DNA from 3 places in the Rhizobium sp. H4 genome. Region 3 is predicted to be linked to each of the others. Evidence: riboswitches for the same ligand, from Rfam matches in the RefSeq annotation. Region 3 holds a riboswitch; each other region holds the start of a gene.
What was found. Region 3 has a riboswitch for thiamine pyrophosphate ahead of thiM (hydroxyethylthiazole kinase). Riboswitches for the same ligand answer to the same signal wherever they lie in the genome.

Region 1: another riboswitch for thiamine pyrophosphate. It lies ahead of thiC (phosphomethylpyrimidine synthase ThiC); the one in region 3 lies ahead of thiM (hydroxyethylthiazole kinase).
Region 2: another riboswitch for thiamine pyrophosphate. It lies ahead of C4N04_RS23360 (ABC transporter permease); the one in region 3 lies ahead of thiM (hydroxyethylthiazole kinase).

The regions. Positions count from the first base shown of each region.
Region 1 is NZ_PSOW01000013.1:26,942-36,669, forward strand. It holds gene C4N04_RS20265 (thiamine phosphate synthase) at 1-568, opposite strand, end outside; gene C4N04_RS20270 (thiazole synthase) at 565-1,338, opposite strand; gene thiS (sulfur carrier protein ThiS) at 1,340-1,537, opposite strand; gene thiO (glycine oxidase ThiO) at 1,534-2,517, opposite strand; gene thiC (phosphomethylpyrimidine synthase ThiC) at 2,520-4,352, opposite strand; TPP riboswitch at 4,448-4,579, opposite strand; gene C4N04_RS20290 (glycerophosphodiester phosphodiesterase family protein) at 4,752-5,510, opposite strand; gene C4N04_RS20295 (ABC transporter permease) at 5,537-6,418, opposite strand; gene C4N04_RS20300 (ABC transporter permease) at 6,432-7,358, opposite strand; gene C4N04_RS20305 (ABC transporter ATP-binding protein) at 7,369-8,355, opposite strand; gene C4N04_RS20310 (ABC transporter ATP-binding protein) at 8,352-9,347, opposite strand; gene C4N04_RS20315 (ABC transporter substrate-binding protein) at 9,418-9,728, opposite strand, start outside.
Region 2 is NZ_PSOW01000016.1:82,047-91,774, reverse strand. It holds gene C4N04_RS23380 (LysR family transcriptional regulator) at 43-936, opposite strand; gene C4N04_RS23375 (metalloregulator ArsR/SmtB family transcription factor) at 1,013-1,354, opposite strand; gene C4N04_RS23370 (SDR family oxidoreductase) at 1,457-2,227, opposite strand; gene soxR (redox-sensitive transcriptional activator SoxR) at 2,344-2,814, opposite strand; TPP riboswitch at 3,139-3,252, shown strand; gene C4N04_RS23360 (ABC transporter permease) at 3,455-4,261, shown strand; gene C4N04_RS23355 (ABC transporter ATP-binding protein) at 4,258-5,070, shown strand; gene C4N04_RS23350 (ABC transporter substrate-binding protein) at 5,138-6,148, shown strand; gene C4N04_RS23345 (acyltransferase) at 6,237-7,457, shown strand; gene C4N04_RS23340 (sugar transferase) at 7,625-8,362, shown strand; gene C4N04_RS23335 (F0F1 ATP synthase subunit epsilon) at 8,602-9,009, opposite strand; gene C4N04_RS23330 (hypothetical protein) at 9,009-9,248, opposite strand; gene atpD (F0F1 ATP synthase subunit beta) at 9,248-9,728, opposite strand, start outside.
Region 3 is NZ_PSOW01000004.1:247,127-256,854, forward strand. It holds gene C4N04_RS08120 (ABC transporter substrate-binding protein) at 1-1,039, opposite strand, end outside; gene C4N04_RS08125 (glycoside hydrolase family 3 N-terminal domain-containing protein) at 1,084-2,106, opposite strand; gene C4N04_RS08130 (hypothetical protein) at 2,131-2,427, opposite strand; gene thiD (bifunctional hydroxymethylpyrimidine kinase/phosphomethylpyrimidine kinase) at 2,875-3,708, opposite strand; gene thiE (thiamine phosphate synthase) at 3,705-4,340, opposite strand; gene thiM (hydroxyethylthiazole kinase) at 4,337-5,140, opposite strand; TPP riboswitch at 5,182-5,278, opposite strand; gene C4N04_RS08150 (DUF1349 domain-containing protein) at 5,374-5,958, opposite strand; gene C4N04_RS08155 (ABC transporter substrate-binding protein) at 6,185-7,711, shown strand; gene C4N04_RS08160 (ABC transporter permease) at 7,919-8,860, shown strand; gene C4N04_RS08165 (ABC transporter permease) at 8,860-9,728, shown strand, end outside.

The sequences.
Region 1 (9,728 bases), on a different contig from region 3:
TGCGGGCCTCGGGATCCGGGTTGCGAGTGATATCGGTGACCACGGCAGCGCTATCGGCGCCGTTTTCCAACACCAGCGGCGCGCGTTCGGCGGTGATCCCGCCAATGGCAACGAGCGGCATTGGTCCGACGCGCCGTCGCCAGTCCGCAAGGCGTTCGACGCCTTGCGGCGCCCATTTCATTTCTTTGAGGATCGTGGGCCAGACCGGCCCAAGGGCAACATAGTCCGGCGCGGCGGCCAGCGCGGTTTCTAGTTCTGATGGATCGTGCGTGGAAAGGCCGAGCTTCAGGCCGGCGCGGCGAATGGCAGCCAGTTCGGCCGCCATCAGGTCTTCCTGCCCGAGATGAATGAAATCGCATCCCTCATCGATCGCCAGCCTCCAGTAATCGTTGATGATCAATTGGCAGGCCGCTGCCGTGCAGGCCGCTTTCGAACGCCGGATCTCCTCGCGAAGCACCGGCTCCGGCCGGTCCTTGATGCGCAGCTGGACGAGTTTGACGCCGAGCGGCACCAGACGCTCGATCCATTCGGCGCTGTCGACGATAAGATAGAAGGGGTCGAGCTTCATGAAAAGACGGCCTTTCCGATGACGGGAGTAGAAGGAACGGCCATGTCGCGCGGCTCCAGCGGCACGGCGTCATTCGTGAGGCGGCCGGCATCGATGGCAAGTGCGAAGGCCTCGGCCATGGCGGCAGGGTCGCCTGCGCCGGCAACGGCAGTATTGAGAAGAACGGCGTCGTAACCGTACTCCATGACGGCGGCGGCATGCGACGGGCGGCCGATGCCGGCATCGACAATGAGTGGCATGTCAGGAAAATGTGCTCGGAATGCCCGCAGCGCCATTGGGTTTACCGGTCCCATGGCGGAGCCGATCGGCGCGCACCAGGGCATAAGAACGCGGCAGCCGGCGTCCAGCAGCCTTTCGGCGACGACAAGATCGTCGGTCGTATAAGGGAAGACCTGAAAGCCCTCGCCGGTGAGGATGCCCGCCGCCTCGACGAGGCCGAAGACGTCGGGCTGCAGTGTATCGTGATGACCGATCACTTCAAGCTTGATCCAGTCGGTGCCGAAGACTTCGCGCGCCATCTTTGCCGTCAGCACCGCCTCCTGCACGCTGTGGCATCCGGCGGTATTCGGCAGCACGCGTACGCCGAGCTCGCGGATCAGCTCGAAGAAGGCGCCACCCGCCTTGCCGCCGGCGGCCTCGCGCCGAAGCGAGACGGTGACAATTTCGGCCTTCGAGCGTCTCACGGCTTCTGCAAGGACGGCGGGTGACGGGTAGCGGGCGGTGCCGAGCAGCAGGCGCGAGTGGACTTCAACATCATAAAGTTTCAGCATCTCAGCCTCCTTGCATCGGTGAGAGAATTTCGATGCGGTCGCCTTCGCCGAGCCTGAAATCGGCGCGGTCCTCGCGGTGCACCAGCTCGCCATTGACGGCAGTTGCCAGCCAGCCGCCTTCGTAGTCCAGAGCGAGAAGCAGGTCTGCGAGCGTCGCGGCCGCGACCTGCTGTTCCTCGCCATTGATGATGAAGGTCATGACGCCCTCCTTTCCGGTTGTCCTTGTTCTGTGAGAAGACGCCGCGCCACCTCGCCGGCCATCGCCGGCGCCAGCAGAAAGCCGTGGCGATAGAGGCCGTTGACATGGAGGGTGGATCCCTCCTGTGTCACACGCGGCAGATTGTCGGGATAAGCGGGGCGCACGCCTGCGCCGGTTTCCGTGACCCGTGCCTCGCCAAAGGCGGGATGCATCGCATAGGCGGCGTTCAGCAACTCCATCAGCGAACGCGCGGTAACCGGGCCGGCATCGTCGCTTTCGATCATCGTCGCGCCGACCATGAAGCGGTTTTTCTCGCGCGGCACGATGTAGATCGGGTGGCGGGGATGCAGCAGGCGGACGGGGCGGGAGAGACTGAGCTCGCTTGTTTCGAGGCAGAGCATCTCACCTCGAACACCGCGCAATCCGGGCAGCCGGCCGATCTGGGCGGCACCGGTGCAGTCGATCACCCAGTTATAATCGACATCCGCTTCGCCGGGCTCGCCGAACGTCAGGCGCATACGGGCATCCTCAAGTCCTGCTGCCAAGGCCGAGAGCGCCTGTCGCGGATCGAGATGCGCTTCCTGCCGGAAGAACAGCGCCCTGCGGAAGCGGCCGGCGAGATCAGGCTCCAGTGCTACGATCGCCGCCTCGTCCAGCCATTCCCATCCACTTGTCCGGCGGGAAAAGCGGTCGAGCTCGCTGGCATCGCGCCCGCCCGCCACGACAAGCGTTCCCCGGCGTTTGACATGACCCGGCAATGCCGCCTCCCACCAATCGGCGGCCAGCCGGCCGAGCGTCAGCACCGGCTCCTCCGCGCTCTCCCGTTCGCACCACGGGGCCAGCATGCCGCCGGCAAAGCCGGAAGCGCCGGCGCCGACCTCGCCCGCCTGATCAGCGACGCTGACCCTGAAACCGTGCCGATAGAGCTGCCACGCAACGGTGAGGCCGGCAACGCCGGCCCCCTTGACGAGAACGCGCATTGTCATTCTCCGGCGGGCGTTTTCGTCGCCTCTGCGACCGGCACGTAGAGATCGCCGCCATCGCGGTACTTGGCCGCCATCGCTTCCAATCCCTCTTTCTGAGCTTCGGCGCGAATGTCGTGGGAAATTCGCATGGAGCAGAATTTCGGGCCGCACATCGAGCAGAAATGCGCCACCTTGTGCGCCTCCTTCGGCAGGGTCTCGTCGTGGAAGGAACGCGCCGTATCCGGGTCGAGGGAGAGGTTGAACTGGTCCTCCCAGCGGAATTCGAAGCGCGCCCGCGACAGCGCATCGTCGCGGATGCGGGCGGCCGGATGCCCCTTGGCAAGATCGGCAGCATGCGCTGCGATCTTGTAGGTGATGACGCCGGTCTTGACGTCGCTGCGGTCGGGCAGCCCCAGATGCTCCTTCGGCGTGACGTAGCAGAGCATGGCTGTGCCGAACCAGCCGATCATGGCTGCGCCGATGCCGGAGGTGATGTGATCATAGCCCGGCGCGATGTCGGTCGTCAGCGGTCCGAGCGTATAGAAGGGCGCTTCGCCGCAGACCTTGAGCTGCTTGTCCATATTCTCTTTGATCTTGTGCATCGGCACATGGCCGGGGCCTTCGATCATCACCTGGCAGTCCTTCGCCCAGGCAATCCTTGTCAGCTCGCCAAGCGTTTCCAGCTCGGCAAATTGTGCTGGGTCATTGGCATCCGCGATCGACCCCGGACGCAAACCGTCGCCGAGCGAGAAGAAGACGTCATAGGCACGGCAGATGTCGCAGATTTCCTCAAAATGCTCGTAGAGGAAACTCTCCTTGTGGTGATGCAGACACCACTTGGCCATGATCGAGCCGCCGCGTGAGACGATGCCGGTGACGCGATTGACGGTGAGCGGGATATAGGCCAGCCGCACGCCGGCATGGATGGTGAAATAATCGACGCCCTGCTCGGCCTGTTCGATCAGCGTATCCCGATAGACTTCCCAGGTCAGATCTTCGGCAATGCCGTTGACCTTTTCGAGCGCCTGGTAAAGCGGAACAGTGCCGATCGGAACCGGCGAATTGCGAATGATCCACTCCCGGATGTTGTGAATGTTGCGGCCGGTGGAAAGGTCCATGACCGTGTCGGCGCCCCAGCGGATCGCCCAGACCATCTTCTCCACCTCTTCCGCCATTGACGAGGTGACCGCCGAATTGCCGATATTGGCGTTGATCTTCACGAGGAAGTTCCGGCCGATGATCATCGGTTCGGTCTCGGGGTGGTTGATATTGGCGGGGATGATCGCCCTGCCCTCGGCGACTTCCCGGCGCACGAATTCGGGCGTCACGAAATCCGGAACATGCGCGCCGAAGCTCTCGCCGTCGCGCGCGAGCGCCTCCTTCGCGGCCTGCCGGCCGAGGTTTTCGCGGATCGCGATGAACTCCATTTCCGGGGTGATAATGCCGGCACGCGCATAGGCGAGCTGGGTGACGGCGCGGCCGGCCTTTGCCTTAAGCGGCGTGTTGCGAATGGGAAATTCCGGCGTCAGCCGCTCGCCCGTGGCAAAACCATTGTCTTCAGGCTTCACCACACGGCCTTCATAGGCTTCGACGTCGCCGCGCGCCCTAACCCAGGCCTCGCGCAAACGCGGCAGCCCGGCGTCGATGGAGACCACATGGGCCGGATCGGTATAGGGGCCGGAGGAATCATAGACCGTAACCGGCGGCTCGCCGGAGGTCGGGTGAAGGCTGATTTCGCGCATCGGCACGCGCAGATCCGGATAGAGGGTTCCGGGTTTGACGATCTTGGTCGAGGCCGGAAGCGAGCCGGTGGTGACGACGGGGGTAAGCTGGGGTGCAACAATATTCATGGATGAGGCTCCAAGGTTTGACGTTTGGAGACCCAGTTCCAGTGTTGGAATGATGGAAGGACGCCTTGCGCGACAAAGCGAAAATCCGCCCAACAGCCGCAGCGTCCGCACCGTCCCTACGCCAGTATGAACTGGATCAGGTTCAACGGGTCACTGCGCCACAATCGGCAAAGCCGAATCGTCTAGCAGAATCTCAGCCCCTTGCCGGGACACCCCTGGTGAATGTTCGCCATCAAAGACCGCAGCGGCGCTTGTGTCAAGCCACGGCTGATGTGTTCTCGTCCAGCCCTTGAATTCTGGGCAACCCCGCGAAGCGATGAGTCGCAGGGAGGAACCGTTTCATCTTGGCTGGCGACTCGCCGCTTTTGAAGCCGGCACAAGATCGCTTACAATCCGCGGCTAGGCCGGTTCGAATTGCGATCGAATTTCAGAGCGAAGGCGGAGCGCCAGGTCGGGGCTGTCGGAGGTCAGGTGGCCGATTCCACGCTTCAGCCAGGCGCGGATCAGCGTTTCATCGTTCAGCGTCCAGGCGCAGAGCCGTTCCAATGGAAGCTTCTGCCTGATGAGCGGCCATTCCGCCGCCATCAGCTCGTGATGAATGGCGACGATATCGACGAGACCATCGACCCTTTCGAGAAAGGCCCGCAATCCGCCCTGCTTCGCAGCCCATTCAGCATTCACAGAGACGAGGCGGGCGATATTTGGCGCCGCACGGCGGCACTCCTCAAGAAGAGGAACGTCGAACGAGGTTAAATGGCAGCGTGCGGCAAGACCGAAGCCTTCAATTTCGGCGGCGACTTTTTCGACGATGCCGGGATAAGGCCGCCCCTTTTCATCTGATTTGATCTCCACATGGAGCTGCTTGTCGCCACCGGTGACGAGCACCGAGAGCACGTCCGCAAGCGTTGGCACAGTGTCATCGGAGCCTTCAAGATGGGTCTCGCCACGCAACTCCGGCGTCAGCGCACGAACCGGCCCGGTTTTGTCCGTCGTGCGATCCAGCGTCGCATCGTGGATGACGACCAGCTCGCCAGAATTGGTGAGGTGTACGTCGAATTCCACTGCATCGATCTCGAGCGCAAGAACGTTTCGGAAGCCCGTCAATGAGTTTTCGGGCCATAGGTTGCGGGCGCCGCGATGGCCGGTGATCTTGTTCATGGAGTTCTCCTCAAAAATGAGACGGATCAGCGAAGAGTGGGATCAAGCTTGTCGCGCAGCCAGTCGCCGACCAGCGAGATCGCAAGCGTGGTCATCATGATCACGAAGGCCGGCGCCAGCATGATCCAGGGTGCGCGCGTCAGGTACTCGCGGCCAAAGCCAACCATGTTGCCCAGGCTGGTCTCCGGCGGCTGCACGCCGAGACCGAGGAAGGAAAGCCCGCTTTCCATCAGAATGATCTCCGGGAAGGTGAGCGTCATCGAGACGATCAGCGTCGAGGCGACGTTCGGCAGGATATGGTTGATGTAGACGCGCGCCGGCCTCGCTCCGAGCTGGACGACGGCGGCAGCATAGCCCTGCGCGCTTGCCGAGATCGCGAGCCCGCGGGCGATGCGGGCATAACGTTCCCAGCCGTAAAAGCCCATCAGGCCGATCAGCAGCGGCATCGAAGAACCGAAGAACGCAAGAACCGCGAGCGACATGATGAGGAAGGGCAATGCCGCCTGGAAATCAGCGAGCACAAGCACAAGATGCTCGACCGCGCCGCGGAACTTCGCAGCAGCAAAGCCAAGCGCCGTGCCGAAGACGGCCGAGATGATCGTGGCGCCGAAGGCGATGGCAAGCGAGACCCGGATCGACTGAAGGAGCCGGGAGAGGACGTCGCGGCCAAGCTCGTCGGTTCCGAGCAGATGGGCGGGATTGCCCGGCTGCGACAGGCGGCTGCGCAAATCCATGGCGGTGATGCCGTAAGGGCGGATCATATCGGCGCAGAATGCTACGAACACCATGGCCGCAAGCCAGCCGATGGCGAATGCGACGGAGAAAGGCACGCGCCGCAACTGTCTGATGAAGCGGATGAGGATGGATACTTCGGACGATCGCGGGCGGGCGGTGTCGGTGACGCTCATGCCGGGCCTCCTGTCAATGGGCGCTTTGGCTGCGAAGCCGCGGATCGAGCCAGCCATAGAGCAGATCGACGATGAGGTTTGACGCGACCATGGCGGCGGCGACCATCAGCAGGATGCATTGGACGACAGCGAGATCGCGATTGGACACGGAGACGACCAGCAGGCGGCCGATGCCAGGCCATGAGAAGATCGATTCCACTACGACTGCACCGGCGATCAACGAACCGACCATGAATCCGACGATCGTGACGATCGGCACTGCCGCGTTCGGCAAAGCGTGGCGCCAGACGACGTCCGGCCACTTCATGCCTTTGGCGGATGCCGTGCGGATATAGGGCTGGCTCATCACTTCGATCATCGCGCTGCGCGAGAAGCGCGCGAGAATGCCGATTCCGCCGATGCTCAGCGTCAGTGTCGGCAGGATGCCGTGCTGCCAGGTGTCCTGCCCACCGGAGGGCAAAACGCCGAGGGTGATGGAGAAGATCAGCACCAACAGCAGCCCCATGACGAAGGAAGGGATAGTGAAACCGAAAATTGCCGCCAGGATGACGCCCCGGTCGACCGTGCTCTGGCGGTGAAGGGCGGCGTAGACGCCGGCCGGAATCCCGATCACCAGCTTGAGCAGAAGCGCCGGCACGGTGAGCTGCAATGTCGCCGGAATGCGTTCGATCACCAGCTGGATGGCGGAGGCCTTGTCGCGCATGGAGACGCCGAAATCGCCGGTGAAAATCGATTTTATATAGGCAATGTACTGGATCCACAGCGGCTGATCGAGACCCCAGGCTTTGCGGAAGGCATCGACCGATTCCTGCGGAACATCCGGGCCGAGCATGACCTGGGCCGGATCGCCGGACATGCGCAACACGACGAAAGCAAAGGTCAGCACCGCGAGAATTGTCACAAGGGCACGAAAAAGACGGATGAGAGCGAAACGCAGCATGGCTTTCCCCTTACGCGGCGACCGGCTGGCCTGCGCCGGCGACCATGTGGCAGGCCGCGCTCCGGCCTTGCGCAACCTCTCGAAGCAGCGGCGCGCTTGTGCGGCAGATATCAGCCACCAGGGGGCAACGCGGGTGGAAGGCGCAACCGGATGGGCGGTTGGCCGGGTTCGGTGGTTCGCTCTGCAGGATGACCCGGCCGATGAGCGGCTTGCCCGGTACCGGCACACTGGAGACCAGCGCATTGGTGTAGGGATGCATCGGCGTCTGAAAGATGACATCGGACGACGCCTCTTCGACGATCCGCCCGAGATACATGACCGCAACCCGGTCGGCGACGTTGCGCACCACCTTGAGGTCATGGCTGATGAAGATCATGGCGATACGATGCTGCTCCTGGAGGTCCCGGAGCATGTTGACGATCTGCGCCTGAATTGACACGTCGAGGGCCGAGACCGGCTCGTCGCAGATCAGAAGTTTGGGGCGCGAGGCGAGCGCGCGGGCAATGACGGCGCGCTGCCGCTGACCGCCGGAGAGTTCGTGGGGATAGCGCCCCGCCTGATCCGGCCGCAGCCCGACGGCAGCCATCAGCTCGGCGACACGCGTTGGCCGATGCTCCTTCGGTACCAGCCTGTGAATCGCAACCGGTTCGCCGATCTGATCGGCGATCGTCAACCGCCGGTCGAGGGCTGCCAGCGGATCCTGGTAGACGAGCTGCATCTTGGCGCGTAGCGCCCGCCATTCCGGTGTGCCGAGCCTGGGCATCGGCCTGCCCTCGAAGAAAGTCCCGCCTCCCTGCGGCGGATCGATCCCGAGCAGCAGGCGGCCGAGCGTCGATTTGCCGGAGCCTGACTCTCCCACCACACCGAGCGTTTCGCCGGCCATGACCTTGAGTGCAATTCCGTCGACGGCCCGAACCGGCGTCATCTTGCCGAACGTGCCCTGGCGCACCGCGTAGGTTCTGACCAGATCTTTGGCTTCGATCAGAGGTTCGCTCACGATGCGGTCTCCAGAGCGTGCATTGCAAGCCGGCGTGTCGTTCCGACCGGGTGATGGCAGGCAAGAACGCGACCATCGGCGGTCGAACGCAGGTCCGGCATGCGGATCCGGCAGTCCATGGCGACATTGAAACACCGGGGAGAAAAGGCGCATCCGTCCGGCATGTCTTGCGGATGCGGAACGATCCCGGGAATCGGAATAAGCCGATCGCGCGGGCCGTCGAGCCGCGGAATGGCGTCGAACAGGCCGCGCGTATAGGGGTGCTGCGGGCTCTCGAAGAGGGCTTCGATCGCACCCTGCTCCACGATGCGGCCGGCATACATGACGCAGGCGCGTTCGCAGACCTGGCTGACGGCGCCGAGATCGTGGCTGATGAAGATCGTCGCCATGCCGGTTTCGGCGCGAAGCTCGATCAAAAGATCGAGGATCTGCGCCTGAATGGTGGCGTCGAGGGCGGTGGTCGGTTCATCGGCGACGAGGAGATCCGGCTCACCGGCGAGCGCCATGGCGATCATCAGGCGCTGACACTGGCCACCGGAAAACTCATGCGGGAAGAGATCGAAACGGCGGCGCGCATCGGGAATGCCGACCATGTCCATCAGGCGCAAGGCCTCGCTCCCGGCCGCCGCGCCGAACAGACCGCGATGGATGGCCAGCGCCTCGGTAATCTGCCGGCCGATGCGGAGAACAGGATTGAGCGAACTCGACGGATCCTGAAAGATCATGGCGATGCGCTTGCCGCGCACACCCTCCAGCACGGGGCGCGCGCTGCCGAGGATTTCCTGTCCGTCCACGCGAACGGAGCCTGTGACCGTCGCCTTGCCCGGCAGGAGCCCGAGCGCCGCCAGCCAGGTGACCGACTTGCCGCAACCGGATTCGCCGACGAGACCGATCGCCTCGCCGCGGCGGACATCGAGATCGATGCCGTGCAGGACCTGGACGCCGTCGAATGCGACCTTCAAATCGCGCAGTTCCACAAGGTTGGAAACCATCGGAGCTCACCTCCATTTCAAATAGACGACGCCGGCCGCGAATAGGCGGCCGGCGCGGGAAAGCATTTGATCAGGCGTTCCAGTTCGATGCGCGGAAGTCCATGGCGAAGGCAGGCGCAGCCTTCCACTTGAGTGAGGACTTCATGCCGGTAAAGACGGCGTTCTGGTGCAGGACCTGGTAGACGGGATCTTCGCGCTCGCAGATTTCAAGCATGCGGGCGATCGCCTTCTGGCGCTGAGCCCTGTCGGTCGAAGTCTCGAGCACGACGGAGAGCTTGTTGACCTCATCGTTCGTCCAATCCTTCTTCTGCTGGACTTCGCCGTTCGGGCCGAACTGGACGACCAACGGGGTGATCGGGTCGTTGATCGTGTTGGAAGCCG
Region 2 (9,728 bases), on a different contig from region 3:
GCGATCAATAAAGCTATCTCGTGGATCGATAGATTTTTCCTATCAGAGCTCTTCATCCTGCACGAGCACTCGCGCTTCATGCAGCAAGGCCGACACGAGCGGCGTGAACGGCTCGCGATAGGGCGCGACGAGGCCGACCAGATGGTGGGCCTCCGGCTCAACAATCGGAATCATTCGGATTTCAATTGGGAATCCAAATGATTTCGCGACGTTGCGCGGCATGATGCTGGCCCAACGTCCGGTTCTGACATGCGAGAACAGCACGATCATCGAGTTGGATTCGAGTGTCGGATGCACTGTGGCCCCCGCTTCCGTCAGGTGCCGGTTGATGATGCGTCGGTTCTGCATGTCGGCGGTCAATAGACAAAGCCGAAGATCGCCGACCTCCTTCCAGGTCACGTTGTCGCGATCGGACAGCGGGCTGCCCGCAGCCGTGATCAGGTGATAACGCTCGGCATAGAGGGGAACACTGGTGACACGTCCGAGCGGCTCATTTTCAAGATAGGTGATACCGGCATCGATCTCGAGATTTTCGAGCATGCTCAGCACCTGCAGCGAATTGCGCGAGACGATCGAGAAGGTGACGCCCGGATGTCGTTCCTGAAAGGGCGTGGTGATGCGCGAAAGCATGGCGAGGGCCGTCGGGATGGCGGCGAGACGAATGTGGCCGGAAAGACCGCGCCGCGCCGCGCGCATTTCCTCGCGCATGGTGCGGGCATCGCCGACGATGCGCCGCGCCCATTCGAGCACGCGCTGCCCCTCCGGCGTCAGCCCCTGATATCGCGACCCGCGCTGCACCAGCATGACGCCGAGCTGATCCTCCAGCTGGCGGATGGCGGCCGAGAGCGTCGGCTGCGAGATCCCGCATTCCTCCGCGGCGCGGCCGAAATGCTTTTCATTGGCAAGGGCGATGAAGAATTCCAGCTTGTCGATCATCCGGTCTCCCGATCCGGCGTGAGGTCATCCGGATCCAGCCCATCCTCGTGCGCAGCCGCCGCGCTACGCGACATGCTTAACCGTTTTCGGCAGCCGGAAAAAGATCGAACAATGATTCGAGGAAGGCGAGCACACTGAGATCGCCGATGCTGTAATAAACCAGCCTGCCTTCGCGGCGCGTATTGACCAGACCTACAAGCCTCAGGCGCGCGAGCTGCTGCGAGACCATTGCCTGTTGAATGCCGAGAATAGTCTCGATTTCACCGACCGTCCGCTCCTCATTCGCTAATATGCAGAGAATCAGAAGTCGGGTCTGGTGCGCCAGCGCTTTCAGCAGATCGCTCGCCTCGTGGGCTTTTCCAGCGAGTTTGTGCAAGTCCTGGCCGGACATCCCCGGCTCGGGTTTGGGCAACGGCATTCGGTATCTCGGAAGGAAGCACTGAGGTAGATCAGTACAATAGCATATTCACACAAGCGAATTATTCCAAAGTAACGAAATGCCAAAAAAAGTCCAAGCAAATCAGCAGATAAGCTGACCGCCATTGATCTCGATCACCTGACCGGTGATGTAGCCCGAAAGCAAAGGGGCGGCCAGAAAGAGATAGGCGGGAGCACAATCCTCCGCCGTGCCGAGCCGCTGTAAAGGTATGGTCTTCTTCGTCTGCTCCAGCTTTTCGCGGGAGGAATAGCGCTCATGGAAATCCGTCTCGATCGTTCCCGGCGAGACGCAATTGACCCGGATGCCATCCGGCGCCAGCTCACGGGCAAGCGCCTTGGAATAGGTGGAAACGAAGGCTTTCGAGGCCGAATAGACCGAAGAACCGGGACTGCCGCCGGTCAGCGCTGAAATCGAAACGGTGTTGACGATGGCCGCGCCTTCGGCCGCCTTCAATGCCGGCAACAGCGCCCGGGTCAACGCCACCACCGACGTCTGGTTCAGCCGCACGATCGCTTCATAATCTGCGTCCGTCAGCGTCGCAGCCGGAAAACGGCCGAGCATGGTGCCGGCATTGTTGACGAGCACATGCACCTTGTCGAAGAAGGCGAGAGCGTCCTCCGCAAATTGCGCGGCGCCGCCGGCGGCGGTGAAATCGGCGTGCAGCAACAGCGCCCGTCTTTCCGATTCGGCCGTCAGCAGGAAATCCGGCAGATCCCGTCCAGGTTTGCGGCCGGTATGGACGATCACCTTCGCGCCGCAATCCAGGAACTGGCGGGCCACCTCGAGGCCGATACCCCGGCCGGCGCCGGTGACGACGACATTGCGATTTTCGAATAGTCTCGGATGGAACACGAAGCCGTCCTCCTCGCGGACAATGCCGCCGGTTGCGCCCTTCGCCCTTAACATATGAGCGCGCCGGCCGAAAGAAAGGCATGCACCGATCTTTCCGCCGGAGACCTCGGGAAAGCTCAGCTTTCGTTCTCGTTCTCCAGTAGCCGCGCACCCGGCCCTTCTTCGCCAAGCCGATCGCAGGGATTGCGCAACGGACAGCTCTCGATCGACAGGCAGCCGCAGCCGATGCAGCCGGTCAGGCGGTCGCGCAGCAGGCTGAGCCGTCTGATTCGCTCGTCGAGTTCATTCTTCCAGCGCGCCGACAGCGTCTGCCAGTCGGCAACCGTCGGTGTGCGCCCCTGCGGCAGAGAGGCGAACGCCGTCTGGATTTCTAAGAGCGGAATGCCGACACGCTGCGCCACTTTGATGATGCCGAGCCGGCGAAGCACGTCACGTCCGTAGCGCCGCTGATTGCCGCGTGTACGGATGCTGGAGATCAGCCCCTTGGCCTCATAGAAATGCAGCGCCGAAACGGCAAGACCACTGCGTTCCGCCACTTCGCCAACCGTCAGAAGCCTGCCGAGCGGCGTTGCAGAAATCGTATCCATCACCCTCTTGACCTCAATATTAGTTGAGGTTTTATAAGGCCTACTCCACCGGTCGTAAAGCAGGAAGAAGCGACGCGCGATCACCAGGCGATAACAGGCCGAAATCATGGCGCCGGCATTTGCGGCCCTCGCACCGGCCGCGTCCTGCAATAGAGAGCCGCCCAAGACGAGCTCGGGTTCCGTTCCCGGCAGGTACGGAACCTCGGAAAACACCCGGACAGAACTCCGTCCGGGTGTTTTTTCGCGTCTGCGGTTCGGTTCCGACCGGACGAACGGGATCGTGATTTTGCGGTTGCGGTAAGAAAACCTGGATGATAGTTTTCGCCGAAATCACAGGGGAGCTCCGTGTCGCCGGGGCTGAGATGAGAAGCGCAAGCCTCCGGACCCTTCAAAGCTGATCTGGGTAATGCCAGCGGAGCGAGGTTCAGATGTTTCCGAGCGCACAAGTGTCACCCTGGCCGATGTCCGGCGGCTTCCCCGGCACCATTCTCGATGTCTTCGACAGGTTTGCGTATCTGCGCCGCCGCGCGACTAATCAAGCGCGCAAAGGAGGCTGCGGCGCTTTGAATTGCTGCATGACCTTGGATCGATTCCGATTTGAAGACTCATGCAGCCGGACGAAAGCCTGAAATCGACGTTGATGACATCGCCACCACCATCGGATTCGCGTGTTGCCGCGCTCGGTGCCGGCCTGTACCGGGCGATCCCGGCCCTGCTCGCCGGTTTTGTCTTTCTGGCCGCATGGGAACTTTATGTCGATCTTTCCGGCATCAAACCATCCATCCTGCCAGCACCTTCGCGTATCCTTACCCAAGGCTGGCTGAACCGCGAAGCGTTAATAGCAAACACCTGGCCGACGCTCGGCGCCACACTCGGCGGCTTCGCCCTGTCGCTCGCCTTCGCTTTCGTCTCGTCGATCCTGATGGATTTCATGCCCTCCATGCGCCGGGCGTTGCTGCCGATCTTCATTGGCAGCCAGACCCTGCCGCTGGTGGCGATCGCGCCGCTCGTCGTTCTCTGGTTCGGATTCGGCCTGTTGCCGAAGATATTGTTGGTAGCGCTCGTCACCTTCTTCCCGCTGCTCGTCGCCCTGCTGCAGGGTTATGAGGCGACCGACCGCGACATCGCTGAACTCTTGAACTCGATGAAGGCAAGCCGCTGGCGCATTTTCCGCCTGGCCCGGCTTCCCTCCTCGCTGCCCTATTTTTTCGCCGGCCTCAGGATCTCGATCACCTATGCCGTCGTTGGCGCGATCTTTGCCGAATATGCGGGAGCCGCGCGCGGCCTCGGCATCTATATCCTCAACGCCAAGAACAATTTCCGGCCGGATCTCGTCCTCGCCGCCGTCGTCGTCAGCGCCGTGCTGACACTCTGCCTCTTCGCAGTGACGCTGATGATCGAGCGTCTCGTCATGCCCTGGCAACCGTCCGGGGAGCGCCGCCGATGACCGATGAACTGGTCGAACTGCGTAAGATTTCGAAAACCTTCGACGGCATGCAGGTGCTCGGCGATATTTCGCTCGCGGTCGCAAGCGGCGAGTTCGTTTCGATCGTCGGCCCCTCCGGCTCCGGAAAATCGACGGTGCTTCGATTGCTGACCCAGGCGCTGCGACCCGATTCCGGCGCCCTGCTGTTCAAGGGCGCGCCCCTCGAACAGACGCCGCATTCCTTCGCCTTCATGCCGCAACGCGATGCGCTGATGCCCTGGCGCCGGATCATCGACAATGCCGCACTCGGCCTGGAGGTGCGCGGCATGAGCCGCCGCGCCGCCCGCGCCACGGTGGCGCCGCTGTTCGAGCACTTCGGCCTTGCCGGCTTCGAACACCATTATCCCGCCGAACTTTCCGGCGGCATGCGCCAGCGCGCCGCGCTGTTGCGCACCGTCGTCCAGAGCCAGGACGTGCTGCTCCTCGACGAGCCTTTCGGCGCGCTGGACGCGCTGACACGCATGCAGATCCAGGAATGGCTGCAGGGCATGTGGACGCAACATCGCTGGACGGCCTTGTTGATCACCCACGATGTTCGCGAGGCGGTATTCCTCTCCGACCGGATCTACGTGCTATCGGCCCGCCCGGCGCGTATCATCCGCCAATTCCGCGTTCCCCTGCCCCGCCCGAGAAGCATCGCCGATCTCGGCTCGCCGGCGGCCCAGGCGATCGAGACCGAAATCCTGCAAACCCTGCTTCATCCGCTAGAACAGGATGATTTTAGGCCGGTCGGCCCAAATTCCGAATCCCGTTCTGATTTAAAGAGTTAGAGCATGACGTTGTCCGAAGACCGCTCACCTTTTCGGCATTATGCTCTAGAGACCTGAGGAGGTCACCATGCTGCTTCTCACCCGTCGACAGACGATCCTCGCCGCCCTCGCGACAAGCCTCGCCGGCCGCACCGCCTACGCCCAGTCAGCGCCGGCAAAGGTTCGCATTGCGCTAGACTGGACGCCCAACACCAACCATATCGGCATCTATGTCGCCAAGGCGAAGGGCTTCTATGCGGCCGCCGGACTCGATGTCGAAATTCTACCCTTTACCGATACCAGCGCCGGCACGCTGGTGTCGAACGGGGTTGCCGATTTCGGCATTAGTAGCGAGATCGAGGCCATGACGCAGCGCGCCGGCGGCGGTGACGTGAAGATGGTCTATGGCGTCGTCCAGACCGAAACCGCGCGCCTGATCTACAAGGGCGGACGCGACGACATCAAGCGCCCAAAGGATCTCGACGGCAAGACCTATGGCGGCTTCGGCGGCACCTGGGAGAGCGCGCTGGTCTCCGCGATGATCCGCAATGACGGCGGCACGGGCGACGTCAAAACCGTTACCCTCGGCACCTCCGCCTACGAGGCGCTGGACAATGGCTCGATCGATTTCACGCTGGAGATCTACACCTGGGAAGGCATCGCCGCCGAACTGGAAAACCGCAAGATCGGCCGCTTCCACTATTCCGATTACGGTATTCCCGACGAGCAAACGACGGTCATCGTCTCCAGCGACGCCTATCTCTCGGCCAGCCGGGAACACGCCCGCGCCTTTATCCAGGCGACGCGCCAGGGTTATGCCTACTCCGTCGACCATCCCGACGAAGCCTGCGAACTGCTGATTTCGAACAGCAATGGCGCACTGATGAATACGGAACTGGTAAAGGCGTCCCAGAAGGCATTGATCGATGGGCATTTCCTCAAATCCGAGGCCGGCGTGATCGGCACAATCGATCCGGCGAAGGCCGATGCCATCGGCGCCTTCCTGCTCGAGAACGGCATCCTGGTCGATGCGAATGGCGCAAAGCTCAAGGAGAAGCCGGACTTTTCCACCTATTATACCAACGAACTTCTCGGCTGAACCCATCCCGGCCTTGCCCGAGGCGGGGTTCCACGGCAAGCTTTTGCTTGGTGCGGTTTGAGCCGGATCGGGCAGGGTGAGGAACGACATGCGACCACAGGAGAGGCTAGCCGGAGCGGACTTTCTGCGCGCGACGGCCTGCCTGCTGGTGCTTGCTCATCATCTCGCGCTCCGGCTGGATATGCGCCGAATTCCCGATGAATTGGCACCGGCGGCGCATATTCTCCGCTTCGGCAATTTCGGCGTCGCCATTTTCTTCGTGCTCAGCGGCTTTCTTCTGGCCCGGCCTTTCTGGCGCGCGCTCGATGCCGGCAGCGACATGCCGAGCCTTGCCAGCTATACCATCCGCAGGGCGGCGCGGATTGCCCCCGGCTTCTGGGTCGCCGCCACCGTCGGCTTTATGGTCAGCCTGACGCTGCTTGCCGTGCCGCTGACACCGGAGCTTGCAATCCGCTATGTTTCCGGAATGCTGTTCATGAGCCAATGGCATTGGCGCACGTTTTTCCCTGTCGAAGCCGACGGACCGCTCTGGTCCATCCCCTTCGAGGTCACCAGCTATGTGCTCCTGCCGGGCTGCTTTTTCCTCTTGTTTCGCCTGCCGCGGCTGCGGCAGCGCCGGTTGCTGGCCCGTTCCGCCTGGCTCTGCGTCATTGCCGTCGTCCTCATTGCCCATCTGGCGATCCTCAGGTTCTTCGCGCTGGACGACATCGGGCGGGGCTGGGCCTATGGCCTGCAGGGCGGGGCGAAGGAATGGATGCCCAACTACAATCCGATCGGCTTCTTCGCCGTCTTCGCGCTCGGCGCGCTTGCCGCCGGCATCGACGTTATGCTGCCTGCAAGGCGTTCCTTCTGGTTCGATGCCGCAGCACTTCTCGCTTTATCCATCGCCGGCTACCGCCTCGCCATATCGCCAGGCGGTTCGGCCGAGGCTTACGGCTGGCTAGACATCCCCTACGGATTTCCGGTCTTTCCGCTGGCGATCGCAACCGCACTCGTATCGCTCTGCCATTCGCATCACCTGGGCAGGTTGCTCGACAACACTCCCGTCCGCTACGTCGCCAAGATCTCGTTCGGCATCTATATCTGGCAGGAGATCATCCTGACATTGATCCAAAGACTCGATCCCGGTTCGTTCGGCGCTTCCTCAGACAATGTCGTCATCGGCTGGCTGCAATCCTGCGCACTGACGGCGGCGCTTGTCCTTCTGGCGGCAAGTCTCAGCTACCATCTGTTGGAACGACCGGCGATCGAATTCGGAAACCGTCTGACATCTCGCCCACCCGATCGGGCTACTCCTTTTAAAGTATAATATTGTTTTCGCCTCAACTATAGGCATTAAGGTTAACCAGGAATACTCCCATTTTTGGTGTCTCCAGGGTTAGCGATTTGTTAATTATGACGATGACAAACCTTACCTGAGCATGTATTTGTCTCCACACAGTTCAGAATTGCATCTAAACTTGTGGGCCTTGCTTAATGTATGCTTTTACTTCGAAGACGAGTTCACGCTTCGATCCGTCTCAGCGTCAGACCAAAACCAGGACCCTGGTCATAGCGAATTCCAACATTCGCCAGCCGGAGAGCTTTGCCCATGGCAAAGCAAAGCCGGCACTGCGGTTGGCCGTGAAACGGCTGATCGACATCGTCATCTCGGCCAGCGCCCTCCTCGTGCTGGCGCCGCTTTTTCTGGCGATCGCTCTCTTCATCAAGCTCGACGATGGCGGTCCGGTGTTCTTCCGCCAGATCCGCTGGGGCCTGAACGGCCGGAAGATCAACGTCTTCAAATTCCGCTCGATGCGGGCGGAAGCTTGCGATCCCAGCGGCGTACAGCAGACCGTCAAGGGCGACGTCAGGATGACCGCCATCGGCGCAATGCTCCGCAGGACCAATATCGACGAACTGCCGCAACTGCTGAACGTCCTCAAGGGCGAGATGTCCCTGGTCGGCCCACGCTGCCATGCCATCAACATGCGCGCAGCCGGCAGGCTCTACGAGGAAGTGGTGCCGAACTACCACCAGCGACACGTCATGCGCCCCGGCATCACCGGCCTCGCGCAAACACGCGGCTGGCGCGGCCCGACGACAAGGCCGCTGGCAGCTCGGGCCCGCATCGCCTGTGATATCTATTATGTCAAGAATTTCAGCCTGCTGCTCGACCTGAAGATCCTGTTCAAGACACTGATCATCGAGCTACGCGGCGGCACCGGCTTCTGAGACGCTGCGACAAGCTGCGGCTGCATGATCCGCCAGCAGCTCAGGCGACTCCCAAAGGATTGGAGAGCGCTTTTGGAGTTTTCCTGATCTGATTGAAGCCGTCTGTTTTCTCGACCAAAACAGGCGGCCGCGTTCGTTTGAAGCCGCACGACAACGCTGTTGTCCCTATCCAAGGAAGAAGCCAGACACAAAAAAAGCGGCCATCGAGGCCGCCCTTTCATTGAGGCTTTCGTACCCGGTCAGTCCTGCTGGACGATGCCGCGCAGATGCGTCAGTTCCATGATGAAATGCTCGAGCTTCGACTTGTGCTCGTGCAGCTCTGCATGTTCGAGCTCCTTGCGGGCAGCCTCGATCCGACGGGTCAGCTCGTCCTTATGGAGTTCCTCGACCGGGACGGCGGATTCGGCGAGCAAAGTGCAGCCTGTCGGCAGGATATCGGCAAAACCGCCGAAAACCACGTAGTCCTGCTTCTTGCCGGACGCCGAACGCACGCTCACCACACCGGGCTTGATGGTCGTCATCGTCGGCGCGTGGTGCGCCATGACGGTCATCTCGCCCTCGGTCGCGGGAATGACGACCTCGGTCACCATCTCCGACAAGAGCAGACGCTCCGGCGAAACGAGCTCAAAGTTGAAATTGTCAGCCATCAGTGACTTACCTTCTCGGCTATGGCTTTTGCATCTTGCAATTTGGTCCCGCAGAACGGGCAGTGCAGTATCGCCTGGTCGAGATATCCGAGGCCTTCCTCGGTCTGAACCAGCCCCACAACCATCATGACCACGCCGTTATCGGCACGATAGACGGTCGGTGCTGCCGGTTCCGGAAGTTCCGCCACGACTCCCTTGAGGGAGTCGCAGCAGAATATCTCGTCCTGAGCGTCGCTCATCAAGCGGCAGCGAGCTTCTTGGCCTTTTCGATGGCTTCGTCGATCGAGCCAACCATGTAGAAGGCAGCTTCCGGCAGATTGTCGTATTCGCCGTTGACCAGGCCCTTGAAGCCCTTGATCGTGTCTTCGAGCGCAACCAGCTTGCCCGGCGAACCGGTGAAGACTTCGGCGACGAAGAACGGCTGCGACAGGAAGCGCTCGATCTTACGGGCGCGGGCGACGGCCAGCTTGTCCTCTTCGGACAGTTCGTCCATGCCGAGGATGGCGATGATGTCCTGCAGGGCCTTGTAACGCTGCAGCGTCGACTGAACCTTACGGGCGACTTCGTAGTGCTCTTCGCCGACAACCATCGGGTCGAGCATGCGCGAGGTGGAGTCGAGCGGGTCGACGGCCGGGTAGATGCCCTTTTCAGCGATCGAACGCGACAGAACCGTCGTTGCATCAAGGTGGGCGAACGAGGTTGCCGGTGCCGGGTCGGTC
Region 3 (9,728 bases):
CGTCGGCGTCATACGTCGCGAACTTGCCGAAATCGGCCTTGACCGACGGATCCGCCCAGCTTTTGTAAAGCTCGCCCATCAGGCCGGGATCTTCGTTCAGCGTCGGATAGCCGTAGCCGGCGACGTCGATCATCGTCTTGCGGTCGAGCGCCATGCCGAGCGCACGGCGAAACTTCACATCGTTGAAGGCCTTCTTGTTGTTCTCGTTCGCGGTTTCCAGGTTGAACAGGAAGGCGACCATGCTGCTCGGCGAATACCAGTAGTGGAAATGTTCCGGATCCTTGGAGACATAGACATTATCAATATCGGGGATGAAGGAGACGCCCCAATCGAGCGTGCCGTCGGCCGTTGCCGTCAGGATCTGGTTGTTGTCGGCAAGCTGCGGGAAACGGATGCAATCGACCTTCAGGTGCTCATTGTCCCAGTAGTTGGGATTGCGGCACTGATCGTAGGTCTGACCGGTGAAACGCGGCACCTCGGTCAGCGGGCCGCTGCCGACCGGGTTTTCGTTGGCGAAGGTGACCGGGTCGGCGACATCCTTCCAGACATGTTCGGGGACGATCGGCAGCTGCGAGATCTGCTCGGCGGCGAGCGAGCTCGGATTGGCGAGCGTGAAACGCACCGTCTGGCCGTCGACGGCCTGGACGTCGGTGACGAAGGTCCAAATGCTGACGAAGTCGAGCGCCGGGAATTTCTTCAGGTAATCATAGGTGAACTTGACGTCGGCTGAGGTCAGCGGCTTGCCGTCCGACCATTTCAGGTCGGGGCGCAGCTTGAACTCAATGCTCTTCAGGTCGTCGGACAGTTTGAAGCTTTCGGCCAGACGATAGACCGGCTTGTTGCTGTCGAAGCGGTTGAAAATAACAAGCGGCTCATAGATGAAATCGAGCGTCGACTGGCGCGCCGAGGTCTGGTTGAACGGGTTGAAGTTGCGAACCCAAGTCGTCGCCGGTTCGATATTCGCCGTCAGGATCGTCTGCGCCATGGCAGAGCCCGAAAGCAGCGACAGCGCAGCGGCGGCAAGAAGATATTTTTTCATGTCCTATTCCCCTTTTTCTTATGCGGTGAGAGATGGCGCGCCGGTCAGAAGACCGAGGCGCTGGCAAACATGTCTTCGACTTGGCGGTGGGCGGCGCGGACGTCGATCTTGAGATTGCCGAGGCGGGCCTTGCCGGCGGCGATGCGCTGCAGCGCGGCATCCGTCAGTGGGCGGGCGGCTTTGGCAGCGGCTTCGCTTTCGGGAATGTCGCCATGGCTGTGCAGCGCGATGTCGAAACCTGCGTCGAGCACTTGGCTCACGCGCTCCGGCAGCGTGCCGGAGAGCGACTCCATGAAGATGCAGTCGGAGATCAGCACACCGTCATAACCTAGATCGTTGCGGATGACGTCGTGCATGACAGGCGAGACGGAGGCCGGCAGCTCCGCGTCGTAAGCCGAATAGACGACGTGGGCGACCATGGCCCAAGGCGTATCCTTCAGGGCGACGAAGGGTTTGAAATCGGTGGCAGCGAGCATTTCGCGGCTGGCGTCGACGATCGGACGCTCCTTGTGCGAGTCGAGCGTCGCGCGGCCATGGCCGGGAATGTGCTTCATCACAGGCATGTTGCCGGTCTCGAGCAGGCCGTCGACCACCTCGCGGCTGAGGGCGGCGATGACATCGGGATCCGGGCCGAAGGAGCGGGCGCCGATCACCGCGCTCGTCGTCTCGAAGACGAGGTCGAGAACGGGCGAGCAGCCGCTGGAAAGGCCAAGTTCCGTCATCATCGCCCCCATGGCCTGGGAGGAAAGGCGCAGGGCTCGTTTGCCGAGCTCGAAATCGCGGCGCGCCAGTTCGGCAAACTGGCCGAAGCTGCGGAAGAGCGGCCAGGGGCCGGCATCGAGATGCTGGACGCGGCCGCCTTCCTGGTCGGTAAAGACAGGCGCATCGTCGCGGCCGACGGCTTCACGGAAGCGTTCGATCAGCCGCTTGGTCTGCTCCGGCTCGCGCTGATTGCGCCGGCCGACGAAGAGGCCGAGCGGATTGGTCTCGCGAAAGAGCGCAAATTCATCATCCGAAAGAACCGGATTAGGAAGGCCGACAAAAAGGGCGAGCGGGGTCGAGGACAAGTCTAGTACTCCGGTATCAGATGGTCATTGCGGCATGCTTCTCAGCATGCCTTCGTAGATGCCCTTGTCGGGGGCCGGGATGGTGATGGCGCCTGCGGTCCTGGCGTAAAAATCGATGGGACCGGCATCGCCGATGAAGGCATAGGCATGGCCGACCGAGACCTCGCTTGCCCAGTTCTCGCTGAACCGTTCGCGAACCCAGTTGACGACGAGATGCAGTTCCGGGGGGAGTGCCGGGCGGATGGCGGCGCCGACGTTGTCGGCTCTCTGTTTCAGGTCGGCAAGCTTTGCGGAATACAGGCTCACAAGCAGGTCTGGCACCCCGACATTCCTCCTGCAATTCCGTAGTTACGGAATATATATCCCTCTTATGTCATAGACTTGGCCATCTCGTCGGGCTTGTCAACAGGGTTTTTCAGAAGGTCAAAGCGGCTGCCTCCCGTGATAGCTGTGACTTCAACGCAAAGTAGGCGACGAACAAAAAACGGCCCAGGATGGACGGGCCGTTTCAAACTGCTGACAAAGTGGGTCAGCTCCTCTTCGTCATGCTCGCATAAGGCCACGGCCGTCTGGTTGGCGTCCGTAGCTGCCCCTCACCCTAACCCTCTCCCCGTAAACGGGGCGAGGGGACGTGCCCTGCGAGAGGCAGAGAGGAACGGAGAGGCTGCGGCTATCCCCCTTCGCCCGTTTACGGGGGGCCGAAGGACGGGTCGAGACCCGTGGTTCGACCCCGGTCGGTGCCGGCAGGCGGATGAGGGGCGGCTGCCTTCATTCGCCGTCTTTCCAAAGCGCATGAAAATGCTGCACCGGACCGTGGCCGGAGCCGACGCTGAGATTTCCGGCCGCCGCGACCGCGCCGGCAAGATAATCCTTGGCAATCGAAACGGCCTGCCGCGCCGAGGCGCCCTTGGCAAGCTCGGCCGCCAGCGCGCTCGACAGTGTGCATCCGGTGCCGTGGGTGTTCTTGGTCGGCACCCGCTGGGCTTCGAACCAGTGCAGGCCATCGGCGGCGGCCAGCACGTCGGGGCTTTCGTCGCAGTCGAGATGGCCGCCCTTGACCAGCACGGCGGCCGGGCCGAGTGCGCGCAGCTGTTCGGCCTGCGCCGCCATGTCAGCCCGGCTCGTCGCGACCGGCTGGTGCAGCAGCGCGGCGGCCTCCGGCAGGTTCGGCGTCAAAAGCGTGGCGAGCGGCAGCAGCCGGAGGGTCAGCACGTCGACCGCTTCGGGCGCGAGCAGGGCGGCACCGCCTTTGGCGATCATGACGGGATCGAGGACGACAGGAATGCCGCGTCCGTTGGCTGTTGCTGCGGCCAGAGCTTTAGAAAGTGCGGCGGCGACGGCCTCGGCGATCTCGGCATTGGCGATCATGCCGATCTTGACCGCATCGACGCGCACATCGGCAAAGACGGCAGCGATCTGGTCGGCGACGAATGGAGGCGGCACCAGATGCACGCCGGTGACCCCTTGGGTGTTCTGCGCCGTCAGCGCGGTCAGCACCGCCATGCCGTAGACGCCGCGGGCGGAAAAGGCCTTGAGATCGGCCTGGATGCCGGCGCCGCCCGAGGGATCGGAGCCGGCGATGGAAAGAACGTTGCGGATCATGCCGGAACCTTTCGAATTTCTGCAGCTATGCGGCGCGTGGCCGCTTCCGGGTCCGGCGTGCCGCAGATGGCGGAGACGACGGCAAGCCCCTTGGCGCCGGCAGCAAAGACTTCGGCCACATGATCCGCCTTCAGCCCGCCGATGGCGACGGACGTCACTGGCGAGAGCTGCACCAGTCTGGCGAGACCATCAAAGCCGATCGGCTGCTTGTGGTCGGCCTTGGTTGGCGTCGCAAACACCGGGCCGACGCCCGTATAATCGACGAGACCCGGATCGACGGCGGCGGCGAGCGCCTCGGTTTCGACCGAGAGGCCGAGGATCATGTCGGGACCGATCATCTCCCGCGCGGCGCGCGCGTTCAGGTCCTCCTGGCCGATATGCAACCCGTCGGCGCCGATGGCGATCGCCGCCTCGACATCGTCATTGACGATGAGACGGGCGCCGGTGCCACCGAGCGCCATTCTCAAGGCGCGGCCGGTCTCGATCATCTTCGAAGTGCCGGCTCTTTTGTCGCGCAGTTGCACCATTGTCGCGCCGCCGGCAACGGCAAGCCGGGCGGTCTCGACCATGCCGATCGGGGCGCAGAGATCCGGATCGAGCACGAGATAGAGCGAAAGGTCGAAAGCCTTCATGCAATCGATACCCTGGCTCTCGCATCCAGCGCTTCGCCGTCGAGCGCGGCCAGCGCATCGAGGAAGCGCCAGGCGAACGAGCCGGGGCCGGCCGCCCCGAGTGCGGCATCTTCGCCAGCGACGGCAAAGGTTGCGAGCGCTGCGACCGTCGCGCCGAACAGATCCTCGGGCGCGGTGGCGGCAAAGGCGCCGATAAGGCAGGTCAGTGAGCAGCCGAGCGCGGTCACCTGCGGCATCAGCACCGATCCGCCCTTGATGCGCACGGCTCTTTCGCCATCGGTCACGAAATCGACGGCGCCGGTGACGGCGACGATGGCCTGCTGCCGCTCCGCGAGCCGACGGGCCGAATCTTCCGCCTGCTCGACCGGATCGCGGCTGTCGACGCCCTGGCCGCGGCTTTCCCCGCCGGCAAGCGCGATGATCTCGGAAGCATTGCCGCGGATGATCGTGGGCTTCAGCGCCAGCAGATCGGTGACTGCTTGGCGGCGAAAGGCGGTGGCATAATGCGCCACCGGATCGAGCACCCAGGGTTTGCCGGCTGAGGCTGCCGCCTTGGCCGCCGCCTGCATGCCGTCGAGCCATTGCGTCGACAGCGTGCCGATATTGACGGTCAGCGCGCTCGCGATGCCGGCGAATTCGCCGGCTTCCTCAGCCGCATGCACCATGGCGGGCGAAGCGCCTGAGGCAAGCAGGACATTGGCCGCGACGTTCATGGCGACATAATTGGTGATGCAGTGGACGAGCGGCGGCTTCTCCCGCATCGCCTCCAGCATGGCTCCCGAGGTGGTCTTGCTCTGCATGGCGCCCCTTTCAGGCGGGGCAGGCGCGGGGCGCGTCGACGGCGATGCCCCGAGCGACTCCCTCCGCCGGCATTATCCGGTTCAGGTTCGAAGGGTTCTTCTCAGCCCGCCTGTCGACGAACGCCCCTGTCTCTCATCCCGCTCTTTTTCGCAGAGAACGACGCGGCTGTCATCCCGAAAATAGCGTTCCGCCTGCCTTCCGACAAATCTGGTTGAACGCATCACAGCGTTCCTCAACTTAAATCATGCAGATCCGTCGTAATTGCCGGCCCGATCGAAAACTCCGAAAAACGCACCGTCAACCCGCTTCGCTCCGGCGTGCACGCGGTCGGCCCAACCTCGTATCGGCCGGCAGCGGGGAAGGGCGCTAACCGCAGTAGCGGCCAGCGGCTGCCGTCGCGGGAGGCCTGGATACGCAGGGCGCCGCCTGCGAGGGTGACGCGGATGCGGAAATCTTTGAGTTCCTTGAAAGGCTGCGACACCGACCAGTCGGACCTGCCGTCGGTGACGACGGTGCTCAGGAAGGCCTCGCCGTCGGTGAATTCGACGCCTGTCTTGACCCAGCGTTTTTCGTCGAGGCGCACCATCAGGCCGGCCTGGTCGTAAAGGGTGCGGAACTCGCCTTGTACGCGGATCTGCGCGGTGAAGCTCTCGGTCGTCGGGAAGGCGAGGAAGTGGCCGCTGTCGCGGGTGAAGCCGTAATAGGTTTCCCGCCAGAAATCGGTCTTTTCGCCTGTTGTCAGCGTCAGGCCGGTTGCGTCGGCGTGCCAGCTTTCCGGTTCGTTCCGCCATTTTCCGTCGTTGAAATCGATGCTCATTCCATCCTCGCTCTATTGAAGCCGTGGCGCTGCCGATTCTTCACGCTCGCATAATGCGCGAGCTTCGGGCAGGCGGCTAGCCGCACACGCGGTTCGGTGCTGTTTGCCGCTGCGACCTCGTCTCACGACATAATCCACGGCTTCCGCTTGACACGATCATTTCATCTCTTATTCTGTTACAAAAACATGAATTACATAATTGTGGAACTTAACCGGGAGCTCTCATATGAAAACGCTTGTCGCATTCCTGCTCGGCACTGCGCTCGTCGCCCTGCCTTCGACCTTGCTTGCTGAGGAAAAGGGCGGCGTCATCAATGTCGCGACGATCGGCGAGCCGCCGACGCTCGATCCGATGTCGTCGACGGCCGATCTCGTCGGCATCGTCACGCAGCATATTTTCGAAACGCTCTACACCTTCGACAAGAGCTGGAACGTGACGCCGCTTCTGGCCGAAAGCCTGCCCGAGATCAGCGCCGACGGCAAAACCTATACGATCAAGCTCAGGGCCGGCATCAAGTTCCACGACAATAGCGACATGACGTCCGAGGATGTCGTCGCCTCGCTGAACCGCTGGATGAAGATCGCCTCGCGCGGCAAGCAGGTGGCGGGCTTCATCGACAAGATCGCGGCTGCCGATCCGGCGACCGTGACCATCACGCTGAAGCAGCCCTATGCGCCGCTGACCTCGCTGCTCGCCTTCAACAATTCGGCGGCGATCATCATCCCGTCGGAAAAGCAGGACGAGCCGATGAAGGAGTTCATCGGCACCGGCCCCTATATGCTGAAGGAGCGCAAGGCCGACCAATATATCCAGCTCGTCCGCTTCGACGGATACAAGTCGCGCGAAGGCGACAGCAATGGTTATGGCGGCGCCCGCCGTCAGTATCTCGACGAAATCCGCTTCGTGCCGGTGCCGGATCCGAATACCCGCGTCGAGGCCGCCGTTTCCGGCCAGTACGATTATGTCGATTCGATCCCGGTCGAATCCTACGACAAGCTGAAGGCCTCGACCGCCTCGCAGCCGGTCATGCTCAAGCCCTTCGGTTATCCAGTTTTCGTCTTCAACACGAAGGAAGGTGTTGCCGGGAATGTCGAGGTTCGCAAGGCGATCCGCCAGGCGCTCAGCATGGAAGACATGCTGGCCGCCGCCTTCGGCAGCACGGATTTCTATGCGCTCGACGGCGCCATCTATCCGAAGACCTTTTCCTGGTCGACCGATGCCGGCGCCGAAGGCGCCTACAATGTCGCCGATCCGGAAGGGGCGGCGGCTGCCGCCAAGAAGGCCGGATACAATGGCGAGCCGATCCGCATCCTGACCAGCCGCCAGTACGAATTCCATTACAAGATGGCGCAGGTCGCCGCCGAATATCTGAAGCTTGCCGGCTTCACCGTCGATATGCAGGTGGTGGATTGGGCGACGCTGACGCAGCGCCGTACCGATCCGAAGCTCTGGGATATCTACATCACCCACAGCCCGTTCCTGCCGGAGCCGGCGCTGATCGGCTCGCTCTCGACCAGCTCGCCCGGCTGGTGGGATACGCCGGCCCGCAAGGCCGCCGTCGATGCCTTCACCTCCGAAGTCGATCCGAAGAAGCGTGTCGCACTCTGGGCCGATGTCCAGAAGGCCGTTTATGCCGATGCGCCCTTCATGAAGATCGGCGATTTCAACGCGGTTTCGGCGAAATCGGTCAAGCTCGAAGGCGTCGATCCGGCTCCGTGGCCGTATTTCTGGAACGCTTCGATCAAGAAGTGATGGAGTGATTTCGGTGGCCGCCAGTTGCTCCCTCATTCCTGTGGTTGTCACAGGAATCCAGCCACGGCGCTTCTGCGCCGTGATTGACCCTTATCCGATCAAAGAGTCTTTCGCGCCCAAGGACTTGGGCGCGCTGGATTCCTGTGACAAGCACAGGAATGAGGGAAGGTGGATGCTGCGCGAACCAAGCCGAGGAGCAAAGTTCGGATGATCCGCTACATCCTCCAGCGCCTGTTCGGCATGATCGTCGTGATGTTTCTCGTCGTCACGATCGTCTTCGTCATCGTGCGGGTGACGCCGGGGGATCCGGCCGCGGTCATGCTCGGGCCGGATGCGACGCCGCAGGATATTGCCGATCTGAGAAGCAGGCTCGGCCTCGATCAGTCGCTCGGCCTGCAATATGTCTATTATATCGGCCAGCTGCTGAAGGGCGATCTCGGCCAGTCGATCTTCCTCAACATGCCGGTCACGTCGGCTCTGCTCGACCGCGCCGAGCCGACCTTTTTCCTGACGCTGTTTTCCCTTGCCATCGCCAGCATCATTGCGCTGCCGATCGGTATCTATGCCGCCTATCGGCGCGGCTCCTTCGTCGACCAGGCGGCAACGACGCTGGCCATGTTTGCCGCCAGCATTCCAAGCTTCTGGCTTGGTCTCATCCTGATGCAGTTCTTCGCCGTCAGGCTCAATCTCTTCCCTGTTTCGGGCTATGGCGGCCCCGGCTCGACCTTTGCCGACCGCATGTATCATCTGACACTGCCGGCCTTTGCGCTCGGTATCGTCTCTTCGGCGCTGATCCTGCGCTTCACCCGCGCCTCGATGCTCGATGTGCTCGGCGATGATTATATCCGTACGGCCCGCGCCAAGGGGCTGATCGAGCGCAAGGTCATCCTCAAGCACGCGCTGAAGAACGCGTTGATCCCGATCCTGACGGTGCTCGGCCTGACGGCGGCCGTATTGATGTCCGGCGCCGTCGTCACCGAGACCGTCTTCGGTCTGCCGGGCGTCGGCAATCTCGTCGTCTCGGCGGTGCTGCGCCGCGACTATCCCGTCATCCAGGGGGCGCTGCTCGTCATCGCCGCCCTCTACGTGCTGATCAATTTTGCGATCGACATGCTCTATCTGCTGGTCGATCCGAGGGTGCGCTACTGATGGCCGATATTGCAATCAAGCCCGCCGAGAGCGAGGGCAGCAAATTCCTCCGCCGCCTGCTGAAGCGCAAGACGGTGGCCTTCGGTCTGCTGATCCTGGCGATCTTCGTGCTGCTGGCGGTCTTTGCGCCTGTCGTCGCGCCCTATTCGCCCTCCAAGCTTTCGATCGTCAACCGGTTGAAGCCGCCGGGCGGCACCTTCTTCTTCGGCACCGACGAGTTCGGCCGCGACGTCTTCTCGCGCACGATCTTTGCCGGCCGCCTGTCGCTGCTCGTTGGTGCGGCGGTCGTCAGCCTGTCGGCGGTGATCGGCGTGACGCTCGGCCTGCTTGCCGGCTTTTTCCAGAAGCTCGACACGCCGATTGCCCGGCTGATCGACGCGATGATGGCGTTCCCGGATATTCTGCTGGCGATCGCCCTTGTCGCCGCCCTCGGCCCGTCATTGACGACGGTCATCATCGCGCTGTCGATCGTTTATTTCCCGCGTCTTGCCCGCATCGTCCGCGCGTCGACGCTGGTTATTCGCGAGCTGCCCTATGTCGAGGCAGCCAAGGCGCTCGGCATTTCCACCTTCCACATCATGACCCGGCATGTGCTGCGCAATCTGCTGTCGCCGATCCTGGTGCAGGCCACCTTCCTCTTCGCCAGCGCGATGCTGGCCGAAGCCGGCCTCTCCTTCCTCGGCCTCGGCGTCAGCCCGGAGATCCCGACCTGGGGAACAATGATCGCCGCCGGCCGGCAATATATCGGCCAGGCCGACTGGATGACGCTGTTTCCCGGTGTCGCCATCATCCTCTCGGTGCTGTCGTTGCAGATGGTCGGCGATGGCCTGAGGGACATGCTCGATCCAAGACTTCGCAAGGACCTTTA